Gloeothece verrucosa PCC 7822: one gene and its partner. Each later gene encodes a partner of the first gene's protein in a complex. Links are inferred from orthologs where the notes say so. Each region holds a gene or a part of one and is shown in the gene's direction. Other genes may lie near its edges.

Region 1 (15,723 bases):
GTCTTGCCTCTTCTAGTGGCTCGTTGGTGATTGAAACTTTGACAATAACGTCTAATTTTAGGACGAGTCTTGTTTTTTGTCTGAGTTTTTTTTGCTCACGAAAATGGTTTTTCTGTCTCCCGTCCAACTTGGGTAAATTGCCTATCATTAAGAAGCGGAAATAAACATCCTAAGTACCTGGACAAAAATAAAGTTAACTGGGGTCGGGAACGAGTTCCCGACTGTGAGGTTAGGGTGACCTCCTAGCACAAGCGACTGTGCGTAGCGCGGAGCATCGTAGGGTGTCGGGTGTCGGGTAATTGTAGCCATTTTACAATTCTTTATATAGAGTGCTTTATTTATGTCCGACTACTTACCCTAGTTAGCTCTCATCTAGGACGGTAGGCTTTAATCATACAAATATAGCGGCTTAGGTGGTTAGTAATAAGGATGAAAAGTAAGGCGGGTTAAAGATAGAGTCTCACCTGTAACTTCTCACCTAAGCAGCTTAATTTAGGTTTTATGCTCATAAGCAACGAACTGACTTTTAAGCTTTCTTTTCTGCCTGTTCGATTTTCAGAGCATTTTCCTCGTCAAAAATTCCTGACTCAAAGAGGTCATCGAAAGCTTCTTGTGATTGATTTTCAGGCAATTTCGAGGTATGTTTTTCTTCAGTTTCCAACCACAAGTCTACTGAAGGATCAATGCCTTCGGAATCATCTAGGCTTAAGTTGGAACCTTGTTTAGCACCATTGTTAGAAGCCGTTTTAAGAACCTCTGATTGATTAGAGTAGGATTCATCTATTTTAAAAGGATCGAGCAAATCTAAATCGGCATCTAGGTTTTGAGAATCATCTAAATTTTCAGCAAAATTGGCTAAATCTTCAAATTGAGCCGATTCTTGTTGGCTTTCTTCTTCTATTTGCCACATATCGAGCAACTCAGCATCAGGAGGTGATGGGTGGTTGAACAATTCTTCAGTTTCCTTTAACTCCTCTAGAGCGAAAATTTCTGCTTCTGTTTCGTGGGTTGCTTCTATAATCTCGAGCAAGTCAGATTCTACTGCTTGTTCATCTGTTCCAAATAACTCTTCTATGTCGCGGGTGGCTGCTTGTTGCCATAGTGGTTCATCAAGAGCGGTGATGGGACTTTGTGAATCAAAATCAAGAGCGCTTTCTGGGGTTAATGATTCTAAGAAGTCTTCTTCGAGGCTGGCTGGTTGTTGCCATAGTGGTTCATCAAGAGCGGTGATGGGACTTTGTGAATCAAAATCGAGAGTGCTTTCTGGGGTTAGTGATTCTAAGAAATCTTCTTCGAGACTGGCTGAGGTTTCTCCGAATGACTCCTCTATAGTCGGTATAGCCTCTTCTGCTTCAAAATCGAAACCCGCTTGTGGGCTTAATGATTCTAAGAAATCTTCTTCGAGACTGGCTGGGGTTTCCCCGAATGACTCCTCTATAGTTGGTATAGCCTCTTGTGCTTCAAAATCAAAAACCGCTTCTGATGCTAACAAGTTTTCGGCTGCTTGTGCCGGCATTTCCCCGAATGGTTCGTCTAGGGGTGCTATGGACTCTTCTGCTTCAAAATCGAGAGTGCTTTGTGGGCTGAATGATTCTAAGAAATCTTCTTCGAGACTGGCTGGGGTTTCCCCGAATGACTCCTCTATAGTCGGTATAGCCTCTTGTGCTTCAAAATCGAAAGCCGCTTCTGATGCTAACAAGTTTTCGGCTGCTTGTGCCGGCATTTCCCCGAATGGTTCGTCTAGGGGTGCTATGGACTCTTCTGCTTCAAAATCGAGAGTGCTTTGTGGGCTGAATGATTCTAAGAAATCTTCTTCGAGACTGGCTGGGGTTTCCCCGAATGACTCCTCTATAGTTGGTATAGCCTCTTGTGCTTCAAAATCGAAAGCCGCTTCTGATGCTAACAAGTTTTCGGCTGCTTGTGCCGGCATTTCCCCGAATGGTTCGTCTAGGGGTGCTATGGACTCTTCTGCTTCAAAATCGAGAGTGCTTTGTGGGCTGAATGATTCTAAGAAATCTTCTTCGAGACTGGCTGGGGTTTCCCCGAATGACTCCTCTATAGTCGGTATAGCCTCTTGTGCTTCAAAATCGAAAGCCGCTTCTGATGCTAACAAGTTTTCGGCTGCTTGTGCCGGCATTTCCCCGAATGGTTCGTCTAGGGGCGCTATGGACTCTTGTGCTTCAAAATCGAAACCCGCTTGTGGGCTTAATGATTCTAAGAAATCTTCTTGGAGACTGGCTGGGGTTTCTCCGAATGACTCCTCTATAGTTGGTATAGCCTCTTCTGGTTCAAAATCAAAAGCCGCTTCTGATGCTAACAAGTTTTCGGCTGCTTGTGCCGGCATTTCCCCGAATGGTTCGTCTAGGGGTGCTATGGACTCTTCTGCTTCAAAATCGAGAGTGCTTTGTGGGCTTAATGATTCTAAGAAATCTTCTTCGAGACTGGCTGGGGTTTCCCCGAATGACTCCTCTATAGTTGGTATAGCCTCTTCTGGTTCAAAATCGAAAGCCGCTTCTGATGCTAACAAGTTTTCGGCTGCTTGTGCCGGCATTTCCCCGAATGGTTCGTCTAGGGGTGCTATGGACTCTTCTGCTTCAAAATCGAGAGATTCTAATGGTTGTGGAATTTGAAATTCTTGTATTCGGGTTTGATAAGCTTGCTCAATTTCTTGTAACTGGGCCTGATGGTCCGCTTGTAACTCTTCAATAACAACTTGATTAGCTTGTTCAATTTCTTGTAACTGAGCTTGATAAGATCCTTGTAACTGTAAAATTTCTTCTTGATGGAGATCTTTTAGCTGTTGAATTTGAGCTTGGTAAGACTGTTCAATTTCTTCTATTTGACCTCGATAAGATTGTTCTAATTGCTCTTGAAATTCAGCTTTGAGCCGCTCTAGATCTTGAACTTCTCTTTGAGACTGCAATATTTCCTCAATTTTTGCTTGATATGAGCTTTCTCTTTCTGTTATTGTTGTTTGATAGGATGCTTCTATTTCAGCTTGAAGTTGAGCTTTGATTTCCTCTAAATTTGGCTGATCAACTGGTGATTGCTCTAAATCCTTGATTTTTGCCTGATACTCTGCTTCTAATTCTCTAATTTGCTCTGAATAGATAGCTTCTAATTGAACTTTTTGATTATCTTGGCCTTGCTGTAGTTCTCGAAGAAGAGATTGTTTATCTTGAACGTCAGCTTCAGCTTCATCCAACGCTTGTTTAGCTTGTTCTAATTGTTCTTTGGTTTTCTTTACCTTATTGCCTTGAATTAAATATCCTATGACTGCGCCGCCGATAAGTACGCCTATTAACATTAACGCAATTTCTATACTCATGAGTGCCTCCTCATAATGATTTCGTCTTTAATATGCCCAAATTGTGCAAGTTATATATCAGGTGATTTAATTAATTGATGTTACTATTTACCTCTGTTCACGTCTGCCCGTATATTTTCCATATTGGCAGAATGTAAACTGAGAAGGTAAATATAAGGAAAATCTTTAGATTTATGTCAAGAAATGTTTACGATTTAGGATTGCTGTTGCATCTCCTTATAAGCAGCGTAAACTCCCTGAACGTTATACCAATTCAGGAAAATTCTGGCTATCTCTAAAGCTAACTGAGGTTTTCCTTGGTTGATTAACCATTGTAGCAAAGGGGCCATGGTATGCTCATTGAGTCGTCCTCCCACTGACAACACCCCCCATAATATTCGATGTAGCCAAGTCATCTGAATCATTAAGCGAACCTCCCAATGGGGATGCTTTTGATAGAATAATACTCCCATTCGTCCCCGTTGTATTTCTTTGTCGATCAAAGCTGGGATTTGGTCTAGTTTAAAAGGAGGATGCCAATGATAGCCAACGGCGGCAGGACATTTGATTAATGTGAGTTGTAATTTTTTGAGCCTTACTCCTAATTCTAAATCTTCCCACCCATAAAGTTGAAAACGGGTATCAAATAATCCGGCCATTAACAGCCATTTTTTGGCTATGGCTACGTTTCCTGTGGCAAAATAGGCGGCAGAAAAATCGGTAATTTTGTAAGGTTCAGAGGTAGGATCGTCAAAGTTACAAGTATTAATTACCCATCCGTAGGTAAAAAGGCGATCACTGCCTAATTTTTTTTCTGCTTCAATGAGGGCATCTGCATGAGACTGAAGGAATTGTTCTGTCACGACCAAATCACTATCGATAAAAATAATCGTATCACCTAAAGACTCGTTTACACCTAAATTTCGGGCGGCTGCGGGTCCTTGGTGATCTTGACACAAAGATCGCACATGGGGAAATTGATCTTTATGGTCAGCTAACCATAAGAGTGTCCCATCAGTAGATCCATCATCCACCAAAACGATTTCATATCCTTGGACTTTATGATCACTCAATTGCTGATGTTCCAAAGCGATCAGACATTTTTCTAGAATCGGTTTACGGTTATAAGTAGGAATGACGATGCTGAAAAACACAGACTTTATTTAATGGTTAAGTACAGACACAACAATAAATATAACAGGGAGTAAGTACCTGGACATCAATAAAGTTCAGGCAAGGGAGAGGGGAATGTCAACAGTCCCAAACCCTTTCAAGGTTACCTATAGCCTCTTGCCTGATAGCGTATTTTCTTAGTTAACTAAACTTTGGTTCCTCGGCTTTAAATATTTTATAATTTAATGAAAGAATAATTTTTTTATGATCTGCATCGACATTTACGGCGGCTATTTTAGTCTCTATTTTTCGCCAATTTCGCATATATTGTCTTTTTACATAGTCCGTCTTTTTGACTTTTTTTTATCTAATGTAAGACATGGAATCAGTTTAGCACTTTCTTCCATGTCTTGCTGAGAAAGGGAGAACAACTTTTTTATGTTTGAATGAGATTCACCAGCATCAATGAAAATCGAAACGATTTACAAGTCAGTATCCTCACTATTTTTACCCCTTTACATAGCTAATTTTCCAGATATTAGCACCGCGATCAATAGGCGAAGTATAATCAAGGTCCTTGTAGAGATCGCTAAAGTACAACCCATCTGGACCTGCTGCCAAGCCAACTACTGTAGCTTTGCCGACTCCATCATATTCAATTAGAGAAATCGGATCGCTCTTTAAGTTACCGTTCTCGTCGAGAATAAATTCGTCAATCCGTTTACCTCGAGTCGTTCGACCGCCTACATAAGTAGGTCCGGATAATGACACAAAAGCATGTCCCTCCTTAGAGGTAGGTCCATTTAAAGGAAAACCACTGCCACCAAATGTCTCTGATTGAATGAAGGCGACGTTAACTGGCGCATTTGTTGCTGTCCAATTATAAAGGGCATTAATTGTCATGCTTGCATCGGTTCCGTCCCAACCATAATTAGTGCCAGGGGTTATTTTAGCAAAGCGATCATTGCTTCCTGGCCCATTCTCGACTGAGTAATGGGAATTGTCTGCTGCCCGCCAAGCTCCTCCGAAGGGATTGCGTAATCCATAAGCATAAATGTAATCTTTAGCAGTGATGCCATCACCCTTGTTATAGAAGGGATTATCTTGAGAAGGTGTTCCATCTAACTTCGGGTCTGCTCCGTTTATATTTAATCGCAGGATTTTCCCTCGGAAAGAATTTAAATTCAGTGCAGTGCTAGTATTGAAGCCATCGCCCATATGAACGTAGAGTTTGCCATCCGGCCCGATGGAGAGATTAGAGATAAAGTGAGATTGTCCTTGTATTTCGCCAACCATGTCGAGAATTGTCGTCTGGCTTGATGCAGTTTTACCTCCATCGCTGCTACGCAAACGCACTACTTTAGGATAATGAGGAGCTAGATCATTCTTGGGATTGGGACTATAGAGTAGTGCTGCTAAAACATCTCCATTCTGAGGATCGACGGTAATACCGGATAGCCCTTGCTCGCCACTGCCAGGGAAAGATCCTAAGACATTATAGTTCAGCAGGTTAGTGGCATAATTAGAGACTGTGCCTTTCTTAGAAACCACCTTGATGGTGCCGTAGAGTTCGGTCACATAATAATAGGGATCGTTATCATCGCTAGGATCTTGGGGATCATCAGGTTTAGCATTAGGGACGAAAGCAATATTTACTGGTAACTGGAAGCCAGTGGCAACTTTCTCAACTTTGTAACCAGACTGGGTAACTCGCCAAGGGTTTAAAGTGCCTTGCGCTACTTTAGAGAAGTCAGGACGAGTTTGTGTATTAGTCCCCACATAGGTAGTGCCATTGGTAGAGACCCAAAAATAGTTTTGTTGACCGGCTGCCAAACTGATGGCGGGTAAATAGATGCTGTAGCTTTTTGCGGTTTCATCTGTGAAAGTTACTTGCGACTGGGGTAAGTTAAGACTGCTACTTCCTGCGCTAATCCGCAAACGCACGTTTTTGTGTTGATTTAAAGCAGGCGCATTGACAATTTGGTTAGATATTCCATCTAAGCCTTTAAATTGTAATAAGGTTTCACTTGACGGTGACTCTAGGCTCAAGAAAGGTTGAGTGGTTGAGTTTGGCAGGATAATAGGATTGCCATTATTGCTATCACGCCATTCAGGCTTTGACTCATCCTCAATATTGTCTAAAGTTAGCGGAAAGACTGTCATAGCACTAGCTGTTTTAAAAGGCATCTCTCCCCAATCACTGGTTAATCCATAATTGTCAGCGTGGCGGGCTCGTAGTTTGTAGTCGGTACTGGCGAAAAGCTCTGATCGTCCAAGATAACTATTGACAAACTCTCCATCTCCTAAATGAATGTGGAGTTTCTCAATACCTCGAATATTGTAAGCTTGCCAAGCCACTTGATTACGTGCCACATCCCAGATTTCCCAGTCAGTATAAAGGTGAGTATCGGACGGATCGTTAGCATCAACGAAGTCTGACGTTTCCATATGAACATCACCAGCGATAACAATTTTTCCTGCAACGTTAGGTTCAGTGATCGCTGGCGTGTTGGGTTTGTGGTTGATGCGTTCATAACTTGTGAATTCCCAGTTGAGAATTTCTTGAGCGTTATATAGTGCGCCTGTTGCTGCCCCAAAACCAATCCAAGCTTGAGACCCCACGGCTGAAGCTAGGTCAACCTCGTAGTTAAGCACCGGCGAAGTGGGTTTGTTGGCGCTCTCAGATAAGAAGACTTGCAAAAGGTTTGCTATGGCATCGTAATTAATCCAGGCATAGAAAGGTTTCCCGCCATTAAGATCGAGGGGAGAAGATTGAGTCACTAGCGGTTTCTCAACCTTGCCATCTTGGAGAAGAGATAAGTTATTGTTGCCAACATCCCATTTGTTTTTAAATGTATCAAAAGCTACTGCTATACTTGAACCAAGATTTTTATAGGCTAATCCTCCTCCTCCTGCTGTTGCGCTTCCTAATGCGCTAGCTCCAGATGGGGTGTTCTGAATGATGAAGGTAAGCCCGTCTGCCCCATTTGTTTTTTGTTTTCCATAAAGATTAACCTGAAATTGTGTTTCGAAGAAAGTATTGGGGGTAATATCGATTTTATTAGTTAAAAATGCTGTGCCTCTCTCATTAGTATTATCGTTTGTTAACCTTAAAACATTGTCTATTTGTCTTGCTGAACCATTCAGTTTAAAAGCAGAAATGTCGGAAAAATTTGGGAATTGAATTTTATTAGCATTGATTGAATTAGCCGTAGTTTGTAAGGCTTCAATATTCAACGGTGCGCTGGCAGAGGAAACAGGGATAATGGGATCTTCATTCAAAGTTAAAGAACCAGGGGAATTCAAATTTAACGGGATTATGTCAGGACTGTCGATTAAAGTCATAAACTTTGTAAATTCTTGATATAATTTTCATTTGCTCGCTGAGCATCTATGTATTTTACAGGGGCAATGTTAGACTTGATGTTAAACTTAAGGGAAAAATGTAAAGTTTTGTGTAAAACACCTTTAGTTTATCTGAATTTAGTTCTTTTTTAAACCTGATGCGTTATTTCCGCCAAGCTGCACTAGCCGGACTTAAACACACTTTAGTGACTAAAAGGGCTGTAAGTCTTGCTGGACAAGTTTTCTACCTTAAAGGGGGTATAAGCGGCACTGAACCTATATCTATCAAACCTTTAACTGATGCGCTTTGGTTAAACTTATACTGAGTATGGTTTTGGGCCCTTTTTTCCAGAACTTTTTGTCGCGCGTCTCGCTAGGGATAAATAAGTTAGCCCTATTTCAGCATCGCTGACTCGATTTGTCGTTTGCTGATCTTGCTTCCATCTTTTGTTTAGACTAACTTGCAGGCAAAAATAGCTCGCCATTAGTTCATAGGTATTATTTTTTTTGATAGTCTAAACTCAAGTGCTAAGGACTAAATCAATTCATTTTTTCTAATAATTGGCGTATCACTTGAGCATCTTGAGCATCCGGTAACAAAGCCAGATAAAATCCTAAATCTTGAGAAGCTTTTTGGGTTTCACCTAAGTGATAATAAATTAATCCTCGGTCTCGCAATTCTAGAGGATGATTGGGAAAAATCAACAAAATGTATTCAAGAATAGTTAATGCTTTAAAAAATTGTTGACCATTGAGATAAATATATTTTAAGTTTGTCAATATTCGTCCTAAAATCTGTTGATTAGTGACCGGTTCAAGAAAATGAGGTTCTAATTTAACTGGCTGTTGATAAACTTCTTGTAGTCTTTGTTCACAATCTTGTTCAAAGAGAATTTCTCCTTGATTATACGCATCTACAAAAATTCCGGCTTCTTCAAAATTAGGACGAATAATAAAATGTCCTGGCATTCCTATGCCTACCATAGGAAAATCGAGCCGCTTGGCTATTTCTAAATAAACCACAGATAGAGTAATAGGTATTCCCGTCCGTCTATCAATGACTTGATTTAAAAAACTGTTACGGGGATCGTAATAGTCAGTTCTATTTCCTTCAAAGCCGAGGTCTTCAAATAAATAATGGTTAATTGTTTGAATAATTTTTAGAGGATAAAATGAATCTGGCAAACGTTCTTTTATCTCTTGAGCCATTGTATCAAGAGCGTTTAAATATTCGTCTATATCGAGTTTAGGGTATTCTTGTTGAGCTAGGTATAGTGAAGCTTTTGCCAGATCAATTTGAGCATCAGGTTGATGAATTTCTTGATAAAAATTTTGCATAGTCATTAATCATTAATCATTAATCATTAGTCATTAATCATTACATTAGTCATTCTTTTTTACCTCTGTTCCCTGTTCTCTATTAACTGTTATGATAATCTTTGCCTGAGCCGTATTTCCAAGCATCTAGCCAACGATGATAATAATATTTAGGAATATCAGGTAAATTATTAGCGATAGGATTCAGGAGTTTACCGAGGGGAAATAACCCACTATAAAGAGCCAAATTGAAATAATGAAAACTCCAATCAACTAAAGGACTAATTCCCACTTGCGGAAGAAGGGGTAAAACTAGCTTGGGATTAACTAAAATTAAAGTTTTAGCCAAAGCCGGAAATTGAATTACATCTTGTAAAAAAGGTTTTAAAACATCTTCACCTAATTGATCCATCACCTGAAAAACCCCACTCATTAAATTATTAATTTGGTTAGGTTCGGCTTTTTGATTCATGGCTACACTCATAGTTTTTTGGAATAACCAAGTCACCGATATATTAGGTTGATAAGGTTGTAATAAAGATAAAGCATAAGCATCTAAAACATCAGCTTTTAAGGCTTCAGTAATGCCATCAGTAAGTCTTTTAAGATGTCTAACCATTGCCCCAAACCCTCCAAAACTAACAGGCGATTGACTGCCACTGCTATCTCCTACAGCTAAAATTCTATGCCAAGGAGTTTTATTGGGACTTTGCCGATAAGAGGGAAAAAAGCCAAAAAGAAATCGTTCAAAGTGCAGTTTTTCTAACTCAACATTTTGATAGATTGGCAACCATTTAAGATATTCTTCCATAAAAAACTCTAAGCCAAATCTATCGGGATGAGTATCTAGATAAGTAAACAGATAGGTGGTGCGGCCATCTCTAGCCGGAAAAGCTTCCCAAAAATACTGACACTGATTGAGAATAGGCGTAATAGAAGCGATTAAATCTCCGCTTTCATTTTTGTCATAGCCTTTAGCGCAACTGCCAACCACTAAACAAAGTCCCTCGGGTTTATGACCATTTCTAGCTTGTTTAGCCACAGGGGAAAAATGCCCCATTGCGTCGATGAATAAGCGAGATTTTAAAGATATATCGCCGGCTTTGACCACAAGTCCATCGGGATGAACAGTAGCGGCTTGAAAAGGCGTTTTTTCTAAAAGCTTTCCTCCGTGATGTAAAAATTTATTTTTTAAAGTCTCTAATAAAAAAACGGGGTCAACACCCAAATTAAGAACATTTTTAACCCACAGTTCATAACCCTGGAAAAAGCTTACTCTAGCGGGATTATATTCTGTAGCGATCGCGGTGGTTAATTCGGCTTCTGTCAGAAGTTCTAGCTCTAAAAATACGGTTAATTCTTGACGGGAAATATTCCATTCTTGCTCTCGCCCGCGTAAAATTCCTTGTTCAATCACTGCAATACGGTAGCCTTGTTGTTGGAGAGCCGCAGCCAGTAAAATTCCTAAAGTTCCTCCACTAATGACTACATCCCAGTCTACGCTTCCCAGGGATTGTGAACTTTCTTTAACTACACAAGGAACAGAGATAGGCTGAGTACGTAAACCCTGTAGAAGCTGATCCGCTTTCCGTAAGCGTTCTAGTACATCATGTTCGAGCAACGAAACAAGGGGTTCTGTCAAAGTCATGGATTTTGGGAGATCGAGTCGGAATTTTTCTTACATACTAGCAATGTTTACTAAAATTTCTCGGGCTTGGGAGCATCGGCGGTGTTAGTTGCGTCTATTTGAATACAATCAAATGCTCCCTCCTGGGAAATCATCGTCTATGATAGGAAATTCTACTTAGAACAAGTAGAAATCATTATATAGACTGATGAAAGGCCGTGATTTGGTGGTTACATTTCTATACTAAGAAAGGCAAAGCTTATAAAACTAATTATTTAAACTGAGTTTGCTTACTGAATGCGTACTATCGACTTCCTCCCAAAGCCAAGAGCCAAAAAAAGCCCTTCTCCCAAGAGAACCTCTCAACCTTCTTTTGCCCAAGATCGTCGTCAAGAGACAGGCCGAACAGTAGGACGACAGTATCAATCGATTTTAATGATGCTGTTGATCAGTCTTGTTTTATTAGGAGGGGTGGGGGCACGTCTTTTTTACTTACAATTATCTCAAGGAGAAGTCTATCGAGAAAAAGCTGAAAATAACCGTATTCGGATTGTGCCCAAACAGCCGGTGCGAGGCAACCTATTTGATCGCAAAGGGCGAGTATTGGCCACGACTCGTTTAACTCATGCGGCTTATCTATGGCCGATGGCTCAAAAACGGGAAAACTGGCCGGAAAATAGAAGACGTATTGCCGAACTTTTAGGCGTATCTGAAAAAAGTATCGAAGAAAAGGTGCAACAAGCGGGTTTTAACTCTCCTACCCTCATCCGCATCGCTCGCAGTCTCACCCCGGCTCAAATTACAGCACTCGAAGAGTACCGCAGTCAAATTAGTGGCATAGAAGTAGATATAGAAACGGTTAGAGATTATCCTCATAAAAAAATCGCTTCTCATGTGTTGGGATACACCGGAGAATTAGATGCCGAAGAGTTAAAACAACGCCGCTCAGAAGGCTATCGCATGGGCGATGTGGTGGGAAAAATGGGCGTAGAGGCAGCCTATGAGCAACAATTACGAGGAGAATGGGGCGGCTTGCAATTGGAAGTAGATGGAGCCGGTAAAGTGATGCGGGTGTTAGGTCAAAAAGCGGCTAAACCCGGCAAAGATGTAACCCTAACCCTAGATTTGAATGTTCAAAAAGCAGCAGAAGCGGCTTTAGGCAACCGCAAAGGGGCAGTAGTGGCCCTTGATCCGAGGACTGGCGCGGTTTTAGCGATGGTTAGTTATCCTCGCTTTGATCCTAACGTTTTTTCTTCCCAAATCACTCCGGCTATTTGGAAGGAACTACAAGAAACAAAACCCTTTGTTAACCGGGCCATGCGTGGGTTTCCTCCGGCTTCTACTTTTAAAGTGGTTACCCAAACCGCCGGTATGGAGTCCGGAAAATACCCTCCCAATACGATTTTAGGGACGTTTGCTTATCTGAATGTAGGCGGAACGGCTTTTGGAGAATGGAACCGGGCAGGATTTGGTCCTTTGGGGTATGTCAGGGCACTAGCGATGAGTAGTAATACGTTTCATGGCCAAATTGGCAGGGGGGTAGGAGGTCCAACTTTAATTAAATATGCTCATATCTATGGATTTGGCAGCAAAACAGGGATTGAAATCCCTGGCGAAGTTCCCGGCTTAATTGCTGATGATGCTTGGAAGCGCAAGATGCTCAATTGGGGATGGACTGACGGAGATAGTGTCAATATGTCCATCGGACAAGGATTTACCCAAGCAACTCCTCTTCAGATAGCGGTGATGTTTGCTGTGCCGGCTAATGGCGGCTATAGAGTCAGACCTCATCTGTTAGCAGATAGTACCAAAAAAGCGGATCAATGGCGCACGAATTTGCATTTTAAACCCACTACGATCAAAACTCTCCGAGAAGGACTACGGGCCGTGGTTACCAGTGGGACCGGCAAAGGTCTTAATGTTCCTTATTTACCGCCAGTAGCCGGAAAAAGCGGCACAGCCGAAGCCCCTCCGGGTAAGTCTCATACTTGGTTTGGCGGTTTTGCTCCTTTTGATAATCCAGAAATTGTTGCAGTGGCTTTTGTAGAACATTCTGGCGGTGGGGGAGGTTCGGTGGCCGGTCCCATCGTTCGTCAGGTGATGGAGGCTTATTTTAATAAAAAACCCCCCAATCCTAATAGTAAATAAATAGCAACAGGCAACAGCTAAGAGTTTTAGGCATTTTTAAGAATTAATGTATTATTCATTTATTTATGCCTACCTACTTATAAATTAAACGCTAATCAATTAAGGGACCTGCCTTCAGCAGGTTCCCCTAGTGGTGGGCTAAAGCCTAAAATTTCAACAATTAATTAGGGTAGTCATCATTAAACAGTTTTTGATTTTTTCAACAGCTTTCTTTTGAAAAAGGCTCCAAAACTCAAGGCTGTACTCACGCCGAAAAGAGTCAGAGGTTCGGGTACTGCACTCGCCGTCCATGTACCATCAAGCGAAACGTTTTCATCGTAATCAAAAAAGGAAAAAAAGCCAGCAGCATCTATTGAAATCAGTATCTCACCAATTAGGTCAGATTGGTAATACCAAGCGTCTGTAGAAAATAAAAAAACATTACCTAGTTTGTCAGCACTAATCTTGACTTGGCTGATACTGCTGCTAAGAGGATTAAAAAAATAACTTTGATTAGGAAGGTAAGAACTTAAATAATACTTCTTTTGGGAACCCGACAAATTAATCTGGATATCGGTTAGATGTAAATTTTGACTAGCTTCGATCTCAAGTGTATTAACAATGTACAGATTGTTAGGTATTTGACTAGGATCATTATAGAATATACCTTCATAATAACCTGTGGGCAAATAATACTCATAATAATTCCCATCCTCATCGTAATCACTATATAAATCGAGTATTTCTCCTACAGCAAAAAAACCTTCAAACGGTGTTGGACTATAATTAAATGATCCAGTGGCTACCAATTGATGATCATAATCTCTAAACTCTAGCTTTCCTTTAGTCGTCTCTTGAAAAGTTAAGGCTTGTGCCGATTGACTGTCAAATCCTAAATTGATTACTGCTATGCCTAATGGTAACCAAAATAAGGTTTTACAAGAATTAGTGAAAATCTCTGGAATGGTAAACATAGTGACTGTTTATTGTTGTTTTTAATTTCTTTAAGTCATAGCTTACCAAACCGATGTTAGAGTTAATGTTATCGATATTATTTAAAAAAAAATCTTATGTAAGCTAGAAAACATTGATTAGCTTATTTCTATTGTAATCAATAATTTTTCTCTATACCTGCATATTTTTAAAAAATAGTAAGTACCTGGACATAAATAAAGCTTAGCTCCGCGCCACTCCGTGTACATTATGTTAAGAAATGTAAAAACATTGAAAGCCTTTCCTGTTCCCTGTTCCCTGTTCCCTGTTCCCTTGCCAAACAGTTAACTTTACTTTTGTCCAGGTACTTATTATTGAATTTCTCCAACCGATATAACAGTTGGAGGGACTCAATGTGGGATTTAAATATCAAGCCTCAAATAAAGACTCTAATTCATTTCGTAGAGCTTCAAAATTAACCACTCTAGCAACGATTATATTTTCTTCTTGTTTTCCCCGGGTTAACTCATTTTTCCAGTAGCGGATCTTGTCTTCATTCTTCAACCAAAACTTAATCATTATATTAGTGACTTCATCCCAATCCCAATTCGGTCTAGAGGGAACCATTTTGGTCGATTTAATAAACGAGTCTAAAGAGCATTCATAGCTACCGAGATGCGTTTTTCCTCGATGAGGATTGTGTTCATGTTGCTGTTGATAATTAAAAAACGTTAAAACAGGGGTAATGCCAATAATATCGAAAGAGTAGGACATAGGCAGTATCTCCTTGGAAATTTTTTATTATTAATGGTAGATAGTTTGCCCTCAGATTGGCTTCTATCTGAAGGTCAACAGACTTGAGTTATACACTCTTTCACTCAAGAGTAATATAAGTTTTGATGTTCAAAAATTTCCTGAGATCTTTTAAATTGAGTCCCGGAAAAATAGAACGAGTAGTTTAGCACTTGAAGCTGATGAGTGATAACTGATTGGTCAGTGAGAGTCAGGGATTTATTGAAGTCGCCAAAATCAGTAATGAGTGGGATCAATTGTTCCTCTGACATTTAAATAAAGCTGACTATTTTACTAAAATTCTAACCTTACTAATTCTAAAAAAGTGTTTTTTGTAAACTTTTTTGCCGGGCAACCCAAGATTTTGGCCAGAAGTAGGGAAAAGGGGACGATGATTTATCTGATTCTCTGATGGACTATAATTTTAGAGTTTCATCATAGTTACCATTTAATCAGAGCGAATCATCGTCGATGTTTTTAATTAAGGTTCAAAAATTTATCCAAAGCCGCTACCATCTGAGGCGGCCAGCGACGGATATTTTTCACCCAGTCTAAGTCTTGATATCGGTTATCTATCCCCACAGCAGCAACCCAATTACTTTCGGCTTCTCCTTGTTTACCCTGTTCCCAGAGTACCGCCGTTAAAGCCGCTCGCATATCCGGAAACATGGGATATTTTCTGACTAAAGAGCGCATTTTGCGGGTAGCTTCCTCTTTATGACCTGTTTCATACAGCGCTAAGGCCACATTGGCTTGAGCAAAGGAAAAATTAGGAGCTATGTCGATGGCTTTTTGATAATCTGCTAGGGCTTCTTGCCAATGGCCTAAGCTTCCTTGAGCGTTGCCTCGGTTATTATAGGCCATGGGATCAGAAGGATCTAAGGCTAATACTTGATTATAATCGGCGATGGCTTCAGAGTATCGTTCTTGCGCTTCAAAGGCCGTCCCACGATTTAAATAGGGATCAGGGCTATCGGGTGCGAGTTCAATGGCTTTGTTAAAATCGGCGATCGCTTCATCGAGTTTAAATTGACTCACGCGACAATTGCCTCGGTTACTCCAAACCGCAGGATTAGTGGGAAATTGTTCGATTAATTGAGTCCAATATTGTTCGGCTGCGGGAAAATCTCCTTTGTCTGTTGCTTCAAAGGCTTTTTGAGCT
Region 2 (15,750 bases), 1.6 Mb from region 1 along the record:
CGGAGGACTCCAAATTTTACGTAAAGCCTTAATTGATGATTGCTCTCTCGCTGCGGCTGTTAAATCTTATCTTCAAACTGAACCCACATTAACCGAAAAATCTATCTGGTTAGGATTGACAGATGCCACAGAAAGTTTCCGTCCCTATCCTTCTCTTAAAAGTCTTTGGGATTTGGTTGCTCGTACAGCCTTTACTCAACTCAATTATTCCCCTTGGCTATTAATCGGGACAGTGATAGGAATGACCATCATTTATTTAATTCCTCCCCTCAGTGTGATGATAGGTGTAGTGTTAGGAAATAAGTTAATGATAGGGATAGGCACTATGGCTTGGTTATTGATGCTGATCGCCTATTTTCCCACTCTTAAATTATACGAGTCTTCTTTTTTATGGGGAATCAGTTTACCGGGCATCGCTTTTTTGTACACTCTCATGACCATTGATTCTGCTTGGCGGCACTGGCGAGGACAAGGAGGAGGTTGGAAAGGAAGAGTTTATTAAGTACCTAGACATAAGTACAGCCCCCTAACCGGCTCTGTGAACAGGCAACAGGGGCATACGGAGGTTTTTACCTTACACATAGAGTGTTTTATTGATGTTCAGGTACTTCGCTTCTTGTGGAATTAGCTAAAGAATTTTCTTAGCTTTTTTTCTAGGCAATAAAACAGCAGTACCTAGAAGACTTAATAAGCCTAAAGTGGTGTTAGGTTCTGGAATAGCAGTGGCTTTAATATTGTAGCTAAAACTTTGTCCTGTCTGTCCGAAAGCCGTTCCTTGATCAGTTAAGATTCGCAAGGCAATTTGGCTGAAATCGCCTTTAAAGAGGGGATTGAACTGCAACTGCAAATTGAGGCTCTGTCCAGCCCCGAGTACGGTTCCTTTGGTGAAATTGACTAATGAAAAAGCCTCAGCGCCAGGACCTTCAAACTTAGCATCAAGCAAGGTCAATCCTGTTAATTGTAAATCCTGGGTTGGGTCTTGGGTGGCATTGGAGATGGCCAGAGACAAAAGACGAGTTTTTCCCACTAGGACTTTACCGAAGTCAAGGGTGGAGTTAGGGGCCGATGAACTTTGAAACTCAGCCCCGACTCCGTACCCGGTCAAGTTTACGGTTTTAACTTGAGCTTGGTTGGTGCCGTCGTCGCTACCATTCGTAAAGTTTAGGCTCACCACCTGAGTATCTACACCATGATCTGTGGGCTTGTAAGAAAGATTGACGGCTTTGACAACGTTATCAGCAAGACTCACATCTCCTATTGAACCGGATGTGGCTGAAAAATCGCTACTGCTACCGGTTAGAGCAATGGTTCCTTTGAGATTGCTCATCTCTCCTAAACCGGATAAGTTTCCATCGCCCACATTTTGGATATTAAAGTTTAGATTAGCCTGTGTTCCTATCCGCACATAGCCAGCATTATTGTTGATGGAAGTGAGGGCATTTTGAGCCGCTACTCCAAAACCGGTAAACAACGGGTTCGCTATGGCGTTTTTAGTATTACTGGTAAGAGCAATTGTGGCTTGCTCAGAAGTGCCTTTACTACGCTTGGTGGGAGTAAAGGTAAAGGTACGAGTAGCCGACTGGCCAGCCTGTAGATTGGTAAAAGACTGGGTGCCAGAAGTGGGAGTGATCAAGGGATTGCTCGATGCACCAATGGAACCTGATAGTAGACTCCCTGCATCGCCTGAGTTCGTGACGGTTAAATCCACATTCTTGGTTTGACCGACTAAGACATTGCCGAATTGCTGGTTTTCATTGGTGGAGGCTTGAGCATCAGCATAGTTGATCACCAGTTGTTTAGTACCGGCCCCACTGCCGTTAAAGATGACTTGCCGTGCCGTTGTTCCATTTAACGTGAGTGCGCCTCCTACGGCGAACATAGGAGTCCCAGATTGGGCTTGTGCTAGGATATTGGCATTAGCATTAGTCCCTAAGTCAATCGTCACATCTTTGCCATTGTTCACACTACCGACATTAGTTGAACCATAAACTGATGCCGCATTTGAGACTCCTAAATCATTAAAAATAGCTACTCTCTGAGTCGTGGTTGCTGTTGTACTTTGCAATAGTGGAACATTATTGGTATCGACATTGGTGACATTAAATTTCAAAGTTCCACTCGGACCAACATAACCACTGCTTGGATTATTCAGTATCAATTGAGAGTTGAGAATCGTGCGGTATGAGGCATTCAAATCCTTACCAGTGAGGTCAAAAATAAAAAAGCTACGATTGGTTTCTGTAGTGCCAGTCGTATTGTTTTTTCCAGTTAGGTAAGTGGTAGTATTCCTCGTGCCAGTATTGGAATAGTTTCCAAAAGTAGTAGCACTAAGAGTTAATGAGCCGGCTTGAGCGTAATTACTGATACCTACGATGCTGCCAATAGTAACTATAGAAATGGTTGAAAAACGAGTTAATCTGTTCATAGGAGTTATGGACTTTTTATATTTACAAGATAACTGATAGCCAACGAAAATTATATATAGTGCGTTCATTGTAACTTAATTTTTTACGAAAAACTAATTAGGATTAATTATATGGCTCTTCAAAAGACCATTTAAATGACTCTTGTTTGTAAGCAATCCTTAACAATAGCTTCAAGCAATACTTAATGAATCTTTAATTCTCTCGTCAATCTTTCAGAAAAAATACTGGAGTAAATCCAACTAGATCCATCTACTTTAATAATTATCTCATAGATAAAAATTGATTAAAAGAACTAGGAGAGTTGACTCTCGCGATGATTAGCAAAACCCATACAGCATCGGTCTTTGAGCGGTAAAACCCTTAGCCAATCTCGATTTAGCAGGGGTCTAATTTTCACCAATTATTAGCAAACGCTATATGAAAAACTATATAGTAATATATAAGTACAGACAAAAATGAAAGTTAAGTGTAAAATAGGCAAAAAACTTCGAGTTTCAGGCGATTTTTTCGGCGAAATTTCGAGAAACAACATTAGAGATTAAAAAGATAGTGGCAAGACGATTAAACCTAATTTTTACAATTAATAATAATATTAAAAACTCCCAGCTTTATTTAGGTTTATAATTCAGTAAATTTTGTATATAATTAGGAATTATATTTGCTAAATTTCCTAGAATTTACTCATTTACAACCTAGAAAATTTATAGTAAAAGGTCTGTTTTTTTTTAATAAAATAGCTATCATTTTGCCAGAATAAGGTCAAAAATAATAGCTAATTTAATTATACTTTATTAATTTAATTGAAAGCAACGAAAATATGATTATTTATTCCAATTTGCCCAATCTTGAGGAACTAAAAATCGTTCATACAATTCGGCTTCTGGGGTATTGGGTTCAGGAGTATAACAATATTCCCAACGAACCAAAGGCGGTAGAGACATCAAAATCGACTCAGTACGACCATTTGTTTGTAAGCCAAAAATCGTTCCTCGGTCATAGACCAAATTAAATTCTACATAGCGGCCCCGACGATACAATTGAAACTGTCTTTCTCTATCTCCATATTCCGTGTTTTTGCGTCTTTGGGCGATGGGAACATAAGCTGGTAAAAAGGCCCGACCACAATCGTTGACAAAAGCAAATAACTGCTCCCATGTACGAGGAGATTGGGGAGGAAGTTGCTGACTATAGATAGCCGCACCTTGATCGGCATGAGGCCCACGATAAAGGGGATCTAACCCATCTTGATAATCAAAAAATAAACCACCGATTCCTCGGGTTTCTCCTCGATGCTTGAGATAAAAATATTCATCACACCAGCGCTTAAAGACCGGATAATACTCTGGATGATGCTGATCACAAGCCGCTTTAAAAGTACGGTGAAAATGGGCGGCATCTTCAGCATAAGGGTAATAGGGAGTTAAATCAGCCCCACCTCCAAACCACCAGACCGGCCCCGCTTCAAAATAGCGATAATTGAGGTGAACAGTGGGAATATAAGGATTGCGGGGATGTAAAACCAGTGAGGTGCCGGTGGCATAAAATTCATGACCCTCAGCTTCTGGGCGCTGCTTTAAAATAGAAGGAGGTAATTGTTTACCCCAAACCTCTGAAAAATTTACACCCCCTTGCTCCAAAACTCCCCCGTCACGCAAGACCCGGGAACGACCTCCACCCCCTTCTTCTCTGTTCCAACTATCTTCTCGAAACTTGCCGGTCCCATCAAGTTCTTCTAGACCTTGACAGATTTCATCCTGTAAACTTTTCATGAATTGGCTGACTCGCTCTTTAGCATCTGCCGGAGGAAATAAATTTTCTTTTGAGGGGGTTACATCTGTTGTCACAACGGTCATAATTTTCGTTCTAGATACGCGAAACAGTTAGATTACAGTCGTCTGCCCTGATCATCAGACGAAGTTAAAAAGTCATCACTTTATCAATCTACGGCTTAATGGAGCAGATAAGTTAAAAATAAAAATGTATCTTAATAAAAAGACACGGAATATTTTACAATATTAAATTTGCCCAAGCATTGAGTGCGGGAGGCGGAAGGTGATTCTCAATTTTTCTTTTAAACTGATTGCGGCTAAAGGGAAACTGACCTGTAAATTTTCCCTCTATAAAACTTATCGGGTTGTCAGTACAGCCCCCATAGATATACTCTGGCAAAAATTGATTAATTTAGCGGATGTATCCTGGCATCCGCTCTTTTCAAAAACTAATGTTCCTTTAGGATTAATTGCTAAACCTGGCTTAATTTATCAGGCTGTAACTCGCTTAACTCCCATCCCTATCCGTCTGTTTGTGGAAAATGTCCGCCCGGGCGAGTTATTGAGTTTGCGGGTTTTGGCTATTCCAGGCATGGAACAAAAGATCACTTATCAGGTAGAATCAACTTTGTGCGGAACTTATATTTCCTACTCGGTGACTCTGCGCGGATGGTTATCTCCTCTGATCTGGTGGTGGATTAAACCCTATTCGATGCAAGTGGCCAGAGAATTAGCCGATGCAGCCGAACGAGTCGTTTAGAGCGATAGTCTAAAATACCACAGAGAACCATTAATCGTCTAAAATTTCCTAACTAACTGTTTTTAAAAGCGAGCTTGGTAAAAATGTTCTGGTTTGAAAGCGTGCCTATTAACGATAACTAAGGTGTATTAACAATCTAATAGACCACTGAGGGAAAAATTGACACCCAATCAATGATAAAGCTCAAACCTTCATTAACAAAAAACCTAAAAACTCTCTCAAGAGAAAGATGTATTTTCTAAAAATTTGAGTGGACGAAAATCCGAAAAATAGCCCCTTATAAAAATCAGCAAGCAGTGTTAACCCCTTGCCCGGCAACAAAAACAGAACGCTTAGCCATCATTGAGATGGTTAGCTAATAAATATTTGCTTTTCCTAACCAGGATTGGATCACCGATCTGATATGATGGTCTAGAAAAGGTTAATTTTTATGGAAGAAAACATTAAAAATATCCCTACAGCTAATCCCCGTAATGACTGGGTAAAGGAGAAAAATTATGCTAAATACAGAAACGATCTTAGAAGTCCTACGTCCAGTTCAAGACCCTGAACTGCAAAAAAGTTTGGTGGACCTCAATATGATCCGTAATGTCAAGATAGAAGGAGAAACCGTCAGCTTTACCCTAGTATTAACCACGCCGGCCTGTCCGCTACGAGAATTTATCGTTGAAGACTGTCAAAAAGCCGTCAAACAATTACCCGGAGTCGAAAAAGTTCAAGTAGAAGTAACCGCCGAAACCCCTCAGCAAAAATCCTTACCCGATAAACAATCCGTTGGCGGCATTAAAAATATTCTCGCTATCTCCAGTGGTAAAGGAGGAGTAGGAAAAAGCACCATCTCGGTGAATGTAGCCGTAGCTTTAGCCAAAGCCGGCGCAAAAGTGGGTCTATTAGATGCCGATATCTACGGACCCAATACCCCAACCATGCTAGGGTTAACCGAGGCTCAAATACAAGTCAAGCAAGGCGCAAACGGCGATATCTTAGAACCAGCCTTTAATCACGGCGTAAAAATGGTTTCTATGGGGTTTTTAATCAATCCGGATCAACCCGTAATCTGGCGCGGCCCCATGCTCAATGGCATTATTCGTCAATTTTTGTATCAGGTTAACTGGGGAAATCTAGATTATCTCGTGGTGGATATGCCCCCCGGAACCGGTGATGCTCAATTAACCCTAGCCCAAGCAGTACCCATGGCCGGGGCCGTTATCGTCACCACACCTCAAACCGTGTCTTTACAAGATGCCCGTCGCGGCTTAAAAATGTTTCAACAACTCGGGGTTAATGTATTGGGAATCGTAGAAAATATGAGCTACTTTATCCCTCCAGACCTTCCGGAGCGTAGTTATGATTTATTTGGTTCCGGCGGGGGCGAAAAAACCGCCCGTGAATTACAGGTACCCCTACTCGGTTGTGTCCCTCTAGAAATCTCTCTGCGAGAAGGTGGAGATAACGGAATTCCTATTGTTGTGGGTGATCCGACTTCAGCATCCGCAAAAGCTTTAACAGCTATCGCTCAACAAATTGCCGCTAAAGTATCTATCAGTGCCTTAGTCTAAAATTGGTAAGATCATCAGAAAAACCGGAGAGCCACCTTGATGTTACAAAGAACTTTCTTGCCTAGATTCAATTGGAAAATGTGGTTTTCTACCCTGCCCCAAGTAGACTGGTTTTTATTTGTGCTGGTGGTGGGTTTGAGTACATTTGGCGGCTTGATGATCCGCAGTACAGAAATGCACGAAACCTCTATTGATTGGTGGCAACATTGGATTTTTGCAGGCATTGGCACCTTTATCGCTTTATTGTTAGCCCGGTGGCGTTATGAATTCTTAATGCAGTGGCATTGGATCATTTATTTAATTACTAACTTGTCCCTCGTGAGCGTAATTATTATCGGGGTAACCGCTAATGGGGCCGAAAGTTGGATTAATATCGCCGGGTTTAATGTTCAACCTTCTGAATTTGCCAAGGTGGGTTTAATTATCTCTCTAGCGGCTATTCTCCATCAAAAGCCGGCCACCACTTTACCGGCTGTTTTTCGAGCTTTGGCTGTTACCGCCCTTCCTTGGGTACTGATCATGTTACAACCTGACTTAGGGACAGGATTAGTCTTTGCGGCTATTACCCTAGGAATGCTTTACTGGGCTAATATTAATCCCGGTTGGCTGGTTTTAATGATCTCTCCCCTTGCTTCGATGTTCTTATATAATCTTTTGTTTCCCGGCTGGATTGTTTTTGCTTTAAGCATGGGAATTATTGCCTGGTTTACCCTCCCCTTCCGATTTCTTTCAGCCATCGGTGCCATTTTAGGCAATTTTGCCGCCGGTAAAGTGAGCGGCATTATGTGGGGTTTGCTCAAAGAATATCAAAAAGCCCGTTTTACAAGCTTTCTCGATCCCGAAAAAGATGCTCTGGGATCGGGATATCAATTGCTTCAATCCCGTATTGCGATTGGTTCAGGAGAACTATGGGGACGAGGATTATTTAATGGTACTCAAACCCAGTTAAATTTTATTCCTGAACAGCATACAGACTTTATTTATTCATCGGTGGGCGAAGAATTAGGCTTTGTTGGTGCAATTGCTGTTTTGTTAGTGTTTTGGCTCATCTGTTGGCGGCTGTTGGTAATTGCCTTAAAAGCCAAGGAAAATTTTGGCTCTCTGTTGGCCGTTGGAGTCCTGACAATGATAGCCTTTCAAGCGGTTCTTAATATTAGTATGACTGTTGGACTCGCTCCCATTACAGGGATTCCTTTACCTTGGATGAGTTATGGACGTTCAGCTTTATTAACTAATTTTATTGCCTTGGGATTAGTAGAATCTGTGGCTAATTATCGACCTCGAAAAAGAATTTATTAAACTCAAGTTATCGTTAATCTTAAGCGTAAATTCCCGAGCCTACTTTTGCCTACTTGCACTGAGCTTGTCGAAGTGTTGCCTGTTGCCTGTTCCCTGATTAGGGTTGCTCAGTCCTTGAAAAATTCAAATTATTCATTACTTATTAGTCATAATTTTTTATTATTATCTCAGGCTTGAAAATAAAATTAATAAGTTATAGAGTGTAATCAGTTAATCCCCACTTAAGCTTAACATGATTAAGACGGTATAATAACCTAATGCTATCTTCTGTAACGTTATATGAACAAAGTATAAAAATCTTGTAACATAGTAAACCTAATCGGGAAAAATTTGTATTGAAACCTGAAAAAGTCTCATGAGAAATATTCATGAGGCATAAAGCCATTCATCAAAAAACTAGCACAATTTGAGCAAAAACTAATTCGAATAAAGGCAAAAGGAGAGGAATGATGTTAGAAAAAATCATTGAAATGGAAGCGGAATCTTTAGAAAAAGCGCGAAAAAAAATCAACTCTCAAATATTAGAAGAAGGGTTTTATATCGTTTCAGAAAATATTATCGATCTTCACCCACAAGTGAAAATAACTGTAACTGTTAAACAAAAAGGAGAGATTTATTATCAATCCCTAAATCGGCCTATATTTGAATGGGTAAATAATGATTTTGGGGGAGAAAATCCCAACTGGATTAATGAAATTAAAAAAGAGAGCCAATCCGCTTTAACCTGGTTTAAAGCACAAAACTTTCTTGATTTAGCTCATTTAAGTGCAGAGATCGGTGCTGAATATTTTACAATGTGGTCGCGTCAAGCGGCTAGAGACGGCAATATCATAGAAGCTTGGGCAGGTTGGCATCAAGTTCTTCGCTTTGCCTCCATCATCCAAGATGAATACAAGATAGCAGAAGCCTGTTTTGAATTAGGGAAAATCTACAAAGAGCGTGGCGAAATGTATGGCGGAGGAAAATATTGGGAAATCGCTCAACTCTTCTTTGTACAACTGGCATACTTGCTCAAAAAACTGGGACAAAAACAAGAATATGGTGAAGCCCTCTGGCATTTAGGAGAAATCTGCTTACTCTTAGATAATGAACCATTATGTAAGCAATTTTGGTTAGAAGCTATGGTAATTTTCCAAACAGTATTACCGGATGAGGCACTCAAAATAGAAAAAGCGCTGCAAACACAATTTTGAGGCATTGGTCATTAAAGATGCAAAAGAGGGCTTTTACTAGCTGAAAAAGGGTTTTAAGGAATAAAATTTTTGATATGATTAGATCTAGCAACGGTCATAATCAATGATTTGAGCTAATTGAACAAAGTTAAATTTATACTGGTATTCCTGTTAGGGTTAATGATTAGTTTGTCTGCCACCAGTCAGCAAGCACAAACTATACTCATTGCCAACCCAAATCCGGTTCATCAGTGGAGAACCAGTTCCGGATTTCAATCGTTTTCTCTCTCCTCTGTCGAGATTAACCCTCAAAGTTTATTACAACAAGGCATAAAAGCCTACCAAAACCGAGAATATCAAAAAGCCATCATGCTTTGGCAGCAGACGGTTGCTGCCTTTGCCGCCAAAGGAGATTATCTCAGTCAAGGTTTAACACTGAGCAATCTTTCTTTAGCCTATCAACATCTTGGAGAATGGCAAGCCGCGCAAGAAGCTATTAATCAAAGTTTAAAACTTCTCAACACACAAGCAGATCACTCCCAAAATCAAGCCGCCGTTCTCGGCAAAATTTGGAATACCCAAGGCCGTCTCTATTGGCAACAGGGAAAGCTAACTGATGCTCTCAACGCTTGGGAAAAAGCCACCTATCAATATAGTCTAGCCAATCATCGACAAGGTATTCTGGGAACTAAACTCAATCAGGTAAAAGTTTTACAGGCATTAGGCTTAAATGTCCGATCTAGAGAAACTTTAATTGAAATCAAAGAAAATTTAAAGTCTATTGAAGATATTATTTTAAAAGCGGATGGATTTGTACAGCTTGGATATAGTTTAAGGGAAATAGGAGACTTCAATCAATCTCAAAAAGTGCTAGAAGAAGGGTTAACTTTATCCCCTAATCCAGATTTACAAAGTACGTTTTTGCTCGAGTTAGGAAATACCCAAAGATCTTTAGCCCAAAAAAATCTAGCGATCGGCAAATTAAAAGCAGCCGAAGGCTATATTAATGCCGCCTTGGATTATTATCAAAGAGCCGCTCAAATTTCCACTGGAAATAAACAGTTGCTCTCGTTAGCTAATCAATTTTCTCTATTAATTGATAATCGGCAATGGGAGAGTGCTATAAAACTGATTGCTCCTCTAGAAGCAAAATTGAGTGAACTTGCTCCCTCTCGAGAGGCAATTTATAGCCGCCTGAATTTTGCTCATAGTTTAAGTTGTTTAAAACAGAGTATTGAGTATCAGGATTTTTCCTGTACTAATTCTGATTATCGAGAGCAACTCGCATCAGAAAAACTCATGTCTAAAAACAACTTCAATCTTCCTTCTTGGCAAACCATTGCTCAGATTATCGCCTCGGCCATTGACCAAGCTCAAAAGTTAGAAGATTCATCCACAACATCGGCGGCTATCGGACAAATGGGAGAACTTTATGAAATTAACCAACAATGGAAAGAGGCTCAAAAACTCACTGAAAAAGCGTTATTGCTGTTAGAAGAAATTCAGGCCCCTGAGTTACGCTATCGTTGGGAATGGCAACTAGGGCGTTTACTGAAAAAACAAGGAGATCTCACAGGCGCAATTGCCGCTTATTATGCTGCGGTTGACTCTTTGCAAGCTGTTCGGGGTGATTTACTTAATGTGAATTCAGAAATACAATTTGCTTTTCGTGATCAGATTGAACCCGTGTATCGTCAGTTAGTGGATTTGTTATTAACAACCAATGATCATTTTCAACCTTCTCAAGAAAATTTAAAAAAGGCTATTCAAATTATTGATGACCTCCAGATAGCAGAATTAGAAAATTTTCTAGGTTGTCAACTTAAATCGGAAATTTACCTTCAACCAAATTTAGCTGAAATTGAGCCAACAGCCGCTTTTATTTATCCTATTCTTCTTCCCGACCGTGTGGAAGTAATTGTTCAGTTACCGGGACAACCCTTAACCCATCATCAAGTCCCGGTTTCGCAAACCATCGTCAAAAAAGCCATTTCTCGTTTGCGTATTGCCATTGTAAGACGCAATGCTGGGGAAGTAACTGCTAATGCGACAGCGATTTATCAATGGCTAATTGAACCAATGGAAAAACAACTACAAACTGTTGCAGATTTAAAAACATTAGTCTTTGTTTTAGATGGAGAATTAAAAAATGTTCCTCTTGGGGTACTTTATGATGCTAAAACCGAGCAATATTTAATTGAGAAAAAATATGCTCTTGCTTTACTGCCTAGCTCTAATTTATTTAAGCCAGATTTGAATAATCCTAAAAAATTTCAAGTTTTAGCGGCTGGTATAAGTGAAGAAGTTCAGGCAGAAAACCGTTATTTTAATCCTTTAAACGTTACGGATGAACTAGAGGAAATAAAAACGATTTTTCCCACTAAAATTCTTTTAAATCGTCAATTTACTAGCGAAAATCTTCAAGACAATCTTAAGCAAAATCATTATTCTATTGTTCATCTGGCCACTCATGCAAATTTTAGCTCAGATCCTCAAGAAACTTTTATACTGGTTCATAGTAGTCAAGAAACTATCGGTGAATTGTTAAGACCTAATGACATTAATAATTTACTTAGTCATTCCGAGCAAACATCTTCTAATAGAATTAATTTATTAGTCCTGAGTGCTTGTCAAACGGCTTTAGGTGACAATCGAGCCACTTTAGGATTAGCGGGATTAGCGGTAAGATCTGGGGCTGAAGCGACGTTAGCAACTCTGTGGCAAATCAGTGATGAGTCTACAGTTCAACTAATGGAGATATTTTATAATCAACTCAAGGTGCTAGGATCTAGTAAAGCTCAAGCCTTACATCTTGCCCAACAAGCACTGTTAAAACAACCCAAGTACCAAAATCCTTACTATTGGGCGGGTTATGTTTTAGTGGGCAATTGGCGTTAATACAACGGAGTCGTTAAAGTTGAATTAGCCAAAGGTTCTTCAATTAACCAGGTATAACCCAAAGATTGTAGGAGCATGACCCAATTCTCATGAATTGTTTGATTATTGGGGTCAGTAAAATAATCTTTAGCAAGGTCATTGATCTTATCATACCAAAGAGAATTTGCCTGAGTCGAACCCTCAGCTAAACGAGTGATCCAACCATTAACCACCAAAGCGGGTTCATCATCTGGATCATTTTGACAATCTAGCATTAAATACCAACGATAAGTTTTCAGGGGTTGAAGGGCATATTGAGCGTTAGCCGGCACAGTGATGGCAATAAATCCCGGCTTTTGGCTTAATTTTACGCCTGTTCGATAAATAGTTTGTCGTTCTGCTCCATCGAGTAAGACAAACTCTAACTGTCTAATTTCGCCACTAGAATAATAAGGAATATAAAACCATAAGGTGGGATATTCCTTGGTCGTATAATCTTTGTGATTATTAGCGATTAAGGCTGTTACCGGCTTATCCGTTTTCGGACAAGTTACTGGTGAACGAGTAGTTGCTGGTGTGGGATTGCCTGTCGGTGTTCCTGTATTTGGAGGTTTAGGCAATTGGCTTTCTGCTGCTGTTGCTGCAATGGCGGTTGGTACTATTTCTAGAATCCCTATTAAAACTAGAGACTTAACAAGTCCAAGTAGTTGAGTCATAATCAACAACAAGGAATATTGAATAAATTATTTACTATTGTAGCTTAAATGTGAGTAATTTTAAAACCCAGTAAAAGTTAAGATTCTAGACCAAAACTTCATCAACAATTTTAAAGGTTATCATTGTCTCTTTGCCGCAGAAAAATTTGCATTCCGATTAAGCTAATTCCTGTCACAATTAAAGCCAATAGAGAAGGAATGAAAGGAAACCAAGCGGCTTGAATTAACCCAAACCAACAACAACCATATAAAAGCACAATAGAAAAACCCAGAGCGATACTTTGAGCAAGAGGTTTTTGATGCCAGCGAATCCATAAACCTGCTGTCAATGACCATAACATAATCCATAAAGCATCACCCCACCAAGGAAACCACCAGATCAGAGATCGATGTTTATCCTCAACAGCACTGAGCAACTGACTAACTAAATGAGCATGAACATATAAACCGCGAATTCTGCCATAGGGAGTATCATGCGGATCAGGAACACTTGCCGCCACAACCCCAATTAAAACCACTCGATTTTTCACTAAATTTGGTTTAAGTTTAGCCGTTTTATTTAAAACCTCTCTAAAAGATAATTGGGGGGCAATCTTTTGAGGATCAGGGGTTTTTCGGTAACGAAGGAGAATTTGATTGCCACGAGCGTCTATTTTTTGATAGCCGCCACTATGGGGTTGTAAGCGTAAAATGAGCAAATCTCCAAATTTCCAGTTATCTCCCACCACTGTCACGGGAATGTTCTTGTTTTTTAAATAACGGTAAGTTAATTGCCATCCAAAAGAATAAGGGGTGTTACAAATTGAAGAGGAATTCTCGGGGTTAGAACTACGAGATAATAAATAGCGCCGCACCGTGTAATCTTGGTTATTGTACTGACTATCTTCGGAATAGACATCTATAAAACCAATTTGTTCTAGGGGAATTAGAGGAGGATGTTTAATTCTTTGATTAGGATTATTACCGCCAAAAGCGCAGCCAGCCACTAAATTTTTACTCGTTTTAAAAACTCGGCTTAAATCTTGATATCCTGGAGGCACAGGTTGATCTCGAACAATATCTAACCCGATGGTATAAGGCTGATATTGATTCAATTGAGCCAGCAATTTAGCTAAAATATTATCGGGAATTGGATGACCATAAAGTCTTAAGTCTTTTTCATCTGCACCCACAATCAACAGACGCTCGTCGGGAGTTTCTGGAGGAAGAAGATTCATCATCTGATCTAGACTTTTGAGTTCCCAACTTTGAAATATTCCTAGCCATCGCATTCCCAGCACGAGGAGCGCAATGAAAATACTTGAAAACGCCACAGTAATTAGGGAAAGGCTAGTGGGTTTTCCTTCTAAAATTTGCAGTTGTTGAGCCACCCAATTTTGATTAAATACCAATTGATAAATTGGGTTTTTAATGACTAATTCTCCCTGTTGTTTGGTGACTAATCCAGTTAGCCGCAGTTCCATCTGATGGAGATTATCTTTAGCCGTAATTTTGCCTCTTTTAAGGATTTGTTGATAGAGCTTTAACAGGGTTACCTGCGAGCCAGCCGTGCGAAGCAAACGATCGCGTATCGTTCGTAGATGTTCAGGTTCATCCTGAGATTCCCAATGCTCAATGATCTGCTGATTGACTAATTCTTTAACCTGTATTTTTTCCTTCCCCGCCAAAATAAACGAGGCGGATTTAATCGCTAACCAACAAATTTTTTGAGTTAAAAAAGGCTGTCCTCCACTCCAATATAAAATTTCTTTTAACACAGCTTTTGGCTGATCAGCTTTGCCAATAAATCCTAGAGCTAGAGGGCTTATTTCCTCAATTTTAAACCCTTTTAAATCAATAGCTCTCCCAATATTGAAGGGAGTCGAATTAGGGTCGGTAATTAAATCTGAGGGGGTAGCCACTCCCAATAAGACAAAAGATAAACGTTTATATTGAGAATTCTTAGCTCGTTTGTCATAACAGTGGCGAATCAGAGCAAAAAACTCATCTGTGGGAAATTGTAAACTTAGAACACTATCAATTTCATCAATAAAAATCACCAAAGGTTGGGTAATTTGCTCCAGTAATACAGTTTCAATAAATTCGCTCAACCTCTGTATGGGTGAAAGGTCCTCTCGTTCCCGGCACCAAACACGTCGATTAAAATTGAGGTTGAAGCCGCTCGCTAACTCTTGAAGAATTCCACCATACCATTGATTAGGAGTAATTTGTTGAGAACCGATGCCAGATAACTCAATTTCAGCACAAGCAAAACCATTGGCTTCTAGTTTACGCATGGTTTGAATTCTTAAACTCGATTTTCCCATTTGTCTAGCGTTGAGAATATAACAATATTCTCCGGCTAACAAAGCATTATAAAGCTCCAAATCGGCCTGACGCACGACATAAGTAGGAGAATCAGGCGGTAAACTTCCTCCTGGTTGATATGGGTAGAACGAGTGAGAATTGAAATTCATTACATATCTTTGAGGTGGCTAGAAAAGTATAAACGGTACAAATTGTAACGAGGTTTGACGTAATTGTCGCATAGCTCTACTAATCCCATACTATGAAGCTGATAAGCTTGTACGGGTTCAATATTAATAGCTGAGGTAGAGCTAACAATTTTTTTGAAAACTGTTGCTAATTCTGGATTAGTTTGAAGATTAAACCAAAATTCTCTCAGGTGAGAACCATAAATTCCGGCATCTGTCGGTGCTTCCTGTAAAACTTGCTCTAGCGTAAAATTCGGATAGCTTTTGAGATAAGCAAACATTTTGATTAATAAATAAGGATGTCCTCCAATCATCCCCATTAGTTTTTGTATTTGATCAAGAGTGAATTCTAGATTATATTGTTGAGCCAGTTGTTGCACTTGTTCTTCAGTAAAATCTGATAATTCTATCGGTATCCCTACATTAAAGGGAGATTGATTAATATTCAGACGAATGTAAACATTAGTAGAATGAACTAGGACTAACCTGAGTTTTTGCCAACTCGCTCGAGTTCTGCCTTTTTCGTACCAAGAGCGCAATAGTCCAAAAAAGTCCTCGTAAATTTCAGGATGAGGAAACAGTAAGTCTACATCATCTAAACATAAAACTAAAGGACTATCGGCTTGAGGTAATAGATATTCTTCAATATAGGTAGTACAGCTAACTTTGGCTCCTATTCCTTCTTCATCCCAATAATC

What was found.
Region 2: the proteins of mrdA (region 1) and rodA are in contact, whole or in part, in a crystal structure (PDB 6PL5), measured with the Thermus thermophilus proteins. The link is inferred for Gloeothece verrucosa PCC 7822 from one-to-one orthologs. Residues at the interface, in WP_223903432.1 of Thermus thermophilus: Arg4, Ile5, His6, Leu8, Ala9, Phe12, Ala15, Leu16, Leu19, Gly20, Arg22, Ala23, Trp24, Leu26, Gln27, Val28, Tyr31, Tyr34, Leu36, Leu43, Thr45, Asp47, Lys156, Gln157, Gly158, Ser160, Val184, Leu201, Glu202; in WP_223903423.1 of Thermus thermophilus: Phe161, Val165, Phe168, Val169, Leu172, Pro198, Tyr199, Glu202, Tyr211, Arg212, Asp213, Gln220, Val221, Gln223, Ser224, Ile226, Ala227, Ile228, Gly229, Ser230, Gly266, Phe267, Val270, Leu274, Tyr277, Gly278, Leu281, Phe285, Leu289, Arg297.

The regions. Positions count from the first base shown.
Region 1 is NC_014501.1:3,468,150-3,483,872, forward strand. Bases 10,534-13,431 are described here. They hold mrdA (penicillin-binding protein 2), read left to right. Parts: upstream 10,534-11,006; coding sequence 11,007-12,857; downstream 12,858-13,431. Other genes in these bases: CYAN7822_RS15260 (NAD(P)/FAD-dependent oxidoreductase), read right to left, coding at 10,534-10,730; CYAN7822_RS39490 (PEP-CTERM sorting domain-containing protein), read right to left, coding at 13,037-13,431. Outside these bases: CYAN7822_RS15240 (coiled-coil domain-containing protein), read right to left, coding at 527-3,328; CYAN7822_RS15245 (glycosyltransferase family 2 protein), read right to left, coding at 3,523-4,461; CYAN7822_RS15250 (PQQ-dependent sugar dehydrogenase), read right to left, coding at 4,928-7,765; CYAN7822_RS15255 (SirB1 family protein), read right to left, coding at 8,306-9,103; more of CYAN7822_RS15260, read right to left, coding at 9,186-10,533; more of CYAN7822_RS39490, read right to left, coding at 13,432-13,810; CYAN7822_RS15275 (hypothetical protein), read right to left, coding at 14,199-14,543; CYAN7822_RS15280 (tetratricopeptide repeat protein), read right to left, coding at 15,039-15,723. UniProt on the Escherichia coli protein: Catalyzes cross-linking of the peptidoglycan cell wall. Responsible for the determination of the rod shape of the cell. Is probably required for lateral peptidoglycan synthesis and maintenance of the correct diameter during lateral and centripetal growth.
Region 2 is NC_014501.1:1,917,602-1,933,351, reverse strand. Bases 5,759-8,683 are described here. They hold rodA (rod shape-determining protein RodA), read left to right. Parts: upstream 5,759-6,553; coding sequence 6,554-7,813; downstream 7,814-8,683. Other genes in these bases: CYAN7822_RS08575 (hypothetical protein), read left to right, coding at 8,260-8,683; CYAN7822_RS08585 (Mrp/NBP35 family ATP-binding protein), read left to right, coding at 5,759-6,514. In the rest of the region: CYAN7822_RS08605 (glycosyltransferase), read left to right, coding at 1-502; CYAN7822_RS08600 (choice-of-anchor D domain-containing protein), read right to left, coding at 629-2,425; hemF (oxygen-dependent coproporphyrinogen oxidase), read right to left, coding at 3,248-4,279; CYAN7822_RS08590 (hotdog family protein), read left to right, coding at 4,479-4,955; more of CYAN7822_RS08585, read left to right, coding at 5,453-5,758; more of CYAN7822_RS08575, read left to right, coding at 8,684-9,006; CYAN7822_RS08570 (CHAT domain-containing protein), read left to right, coding at 9,166-11,883; CYAN7822_RS08565 (DUF928 domain-containing protein), read right to left, coding at 11,880-12,578; CYAN7822_RS08560 (CHASE2 domain-containing protein), read right to left, coding at 12,689-15,034; CYAN7822_RS08555 (AAA-like domain-containing protein), read right to left, coding at 15,034-15,750. UniProt on the Escherichia coli protein: Peptidoglycan polymerase that is essential for cell wall elongation. Also required for the maintenance of the rod cell shape. Functions probably in conjunction with the penicillin-binding protein 2 (mrdA).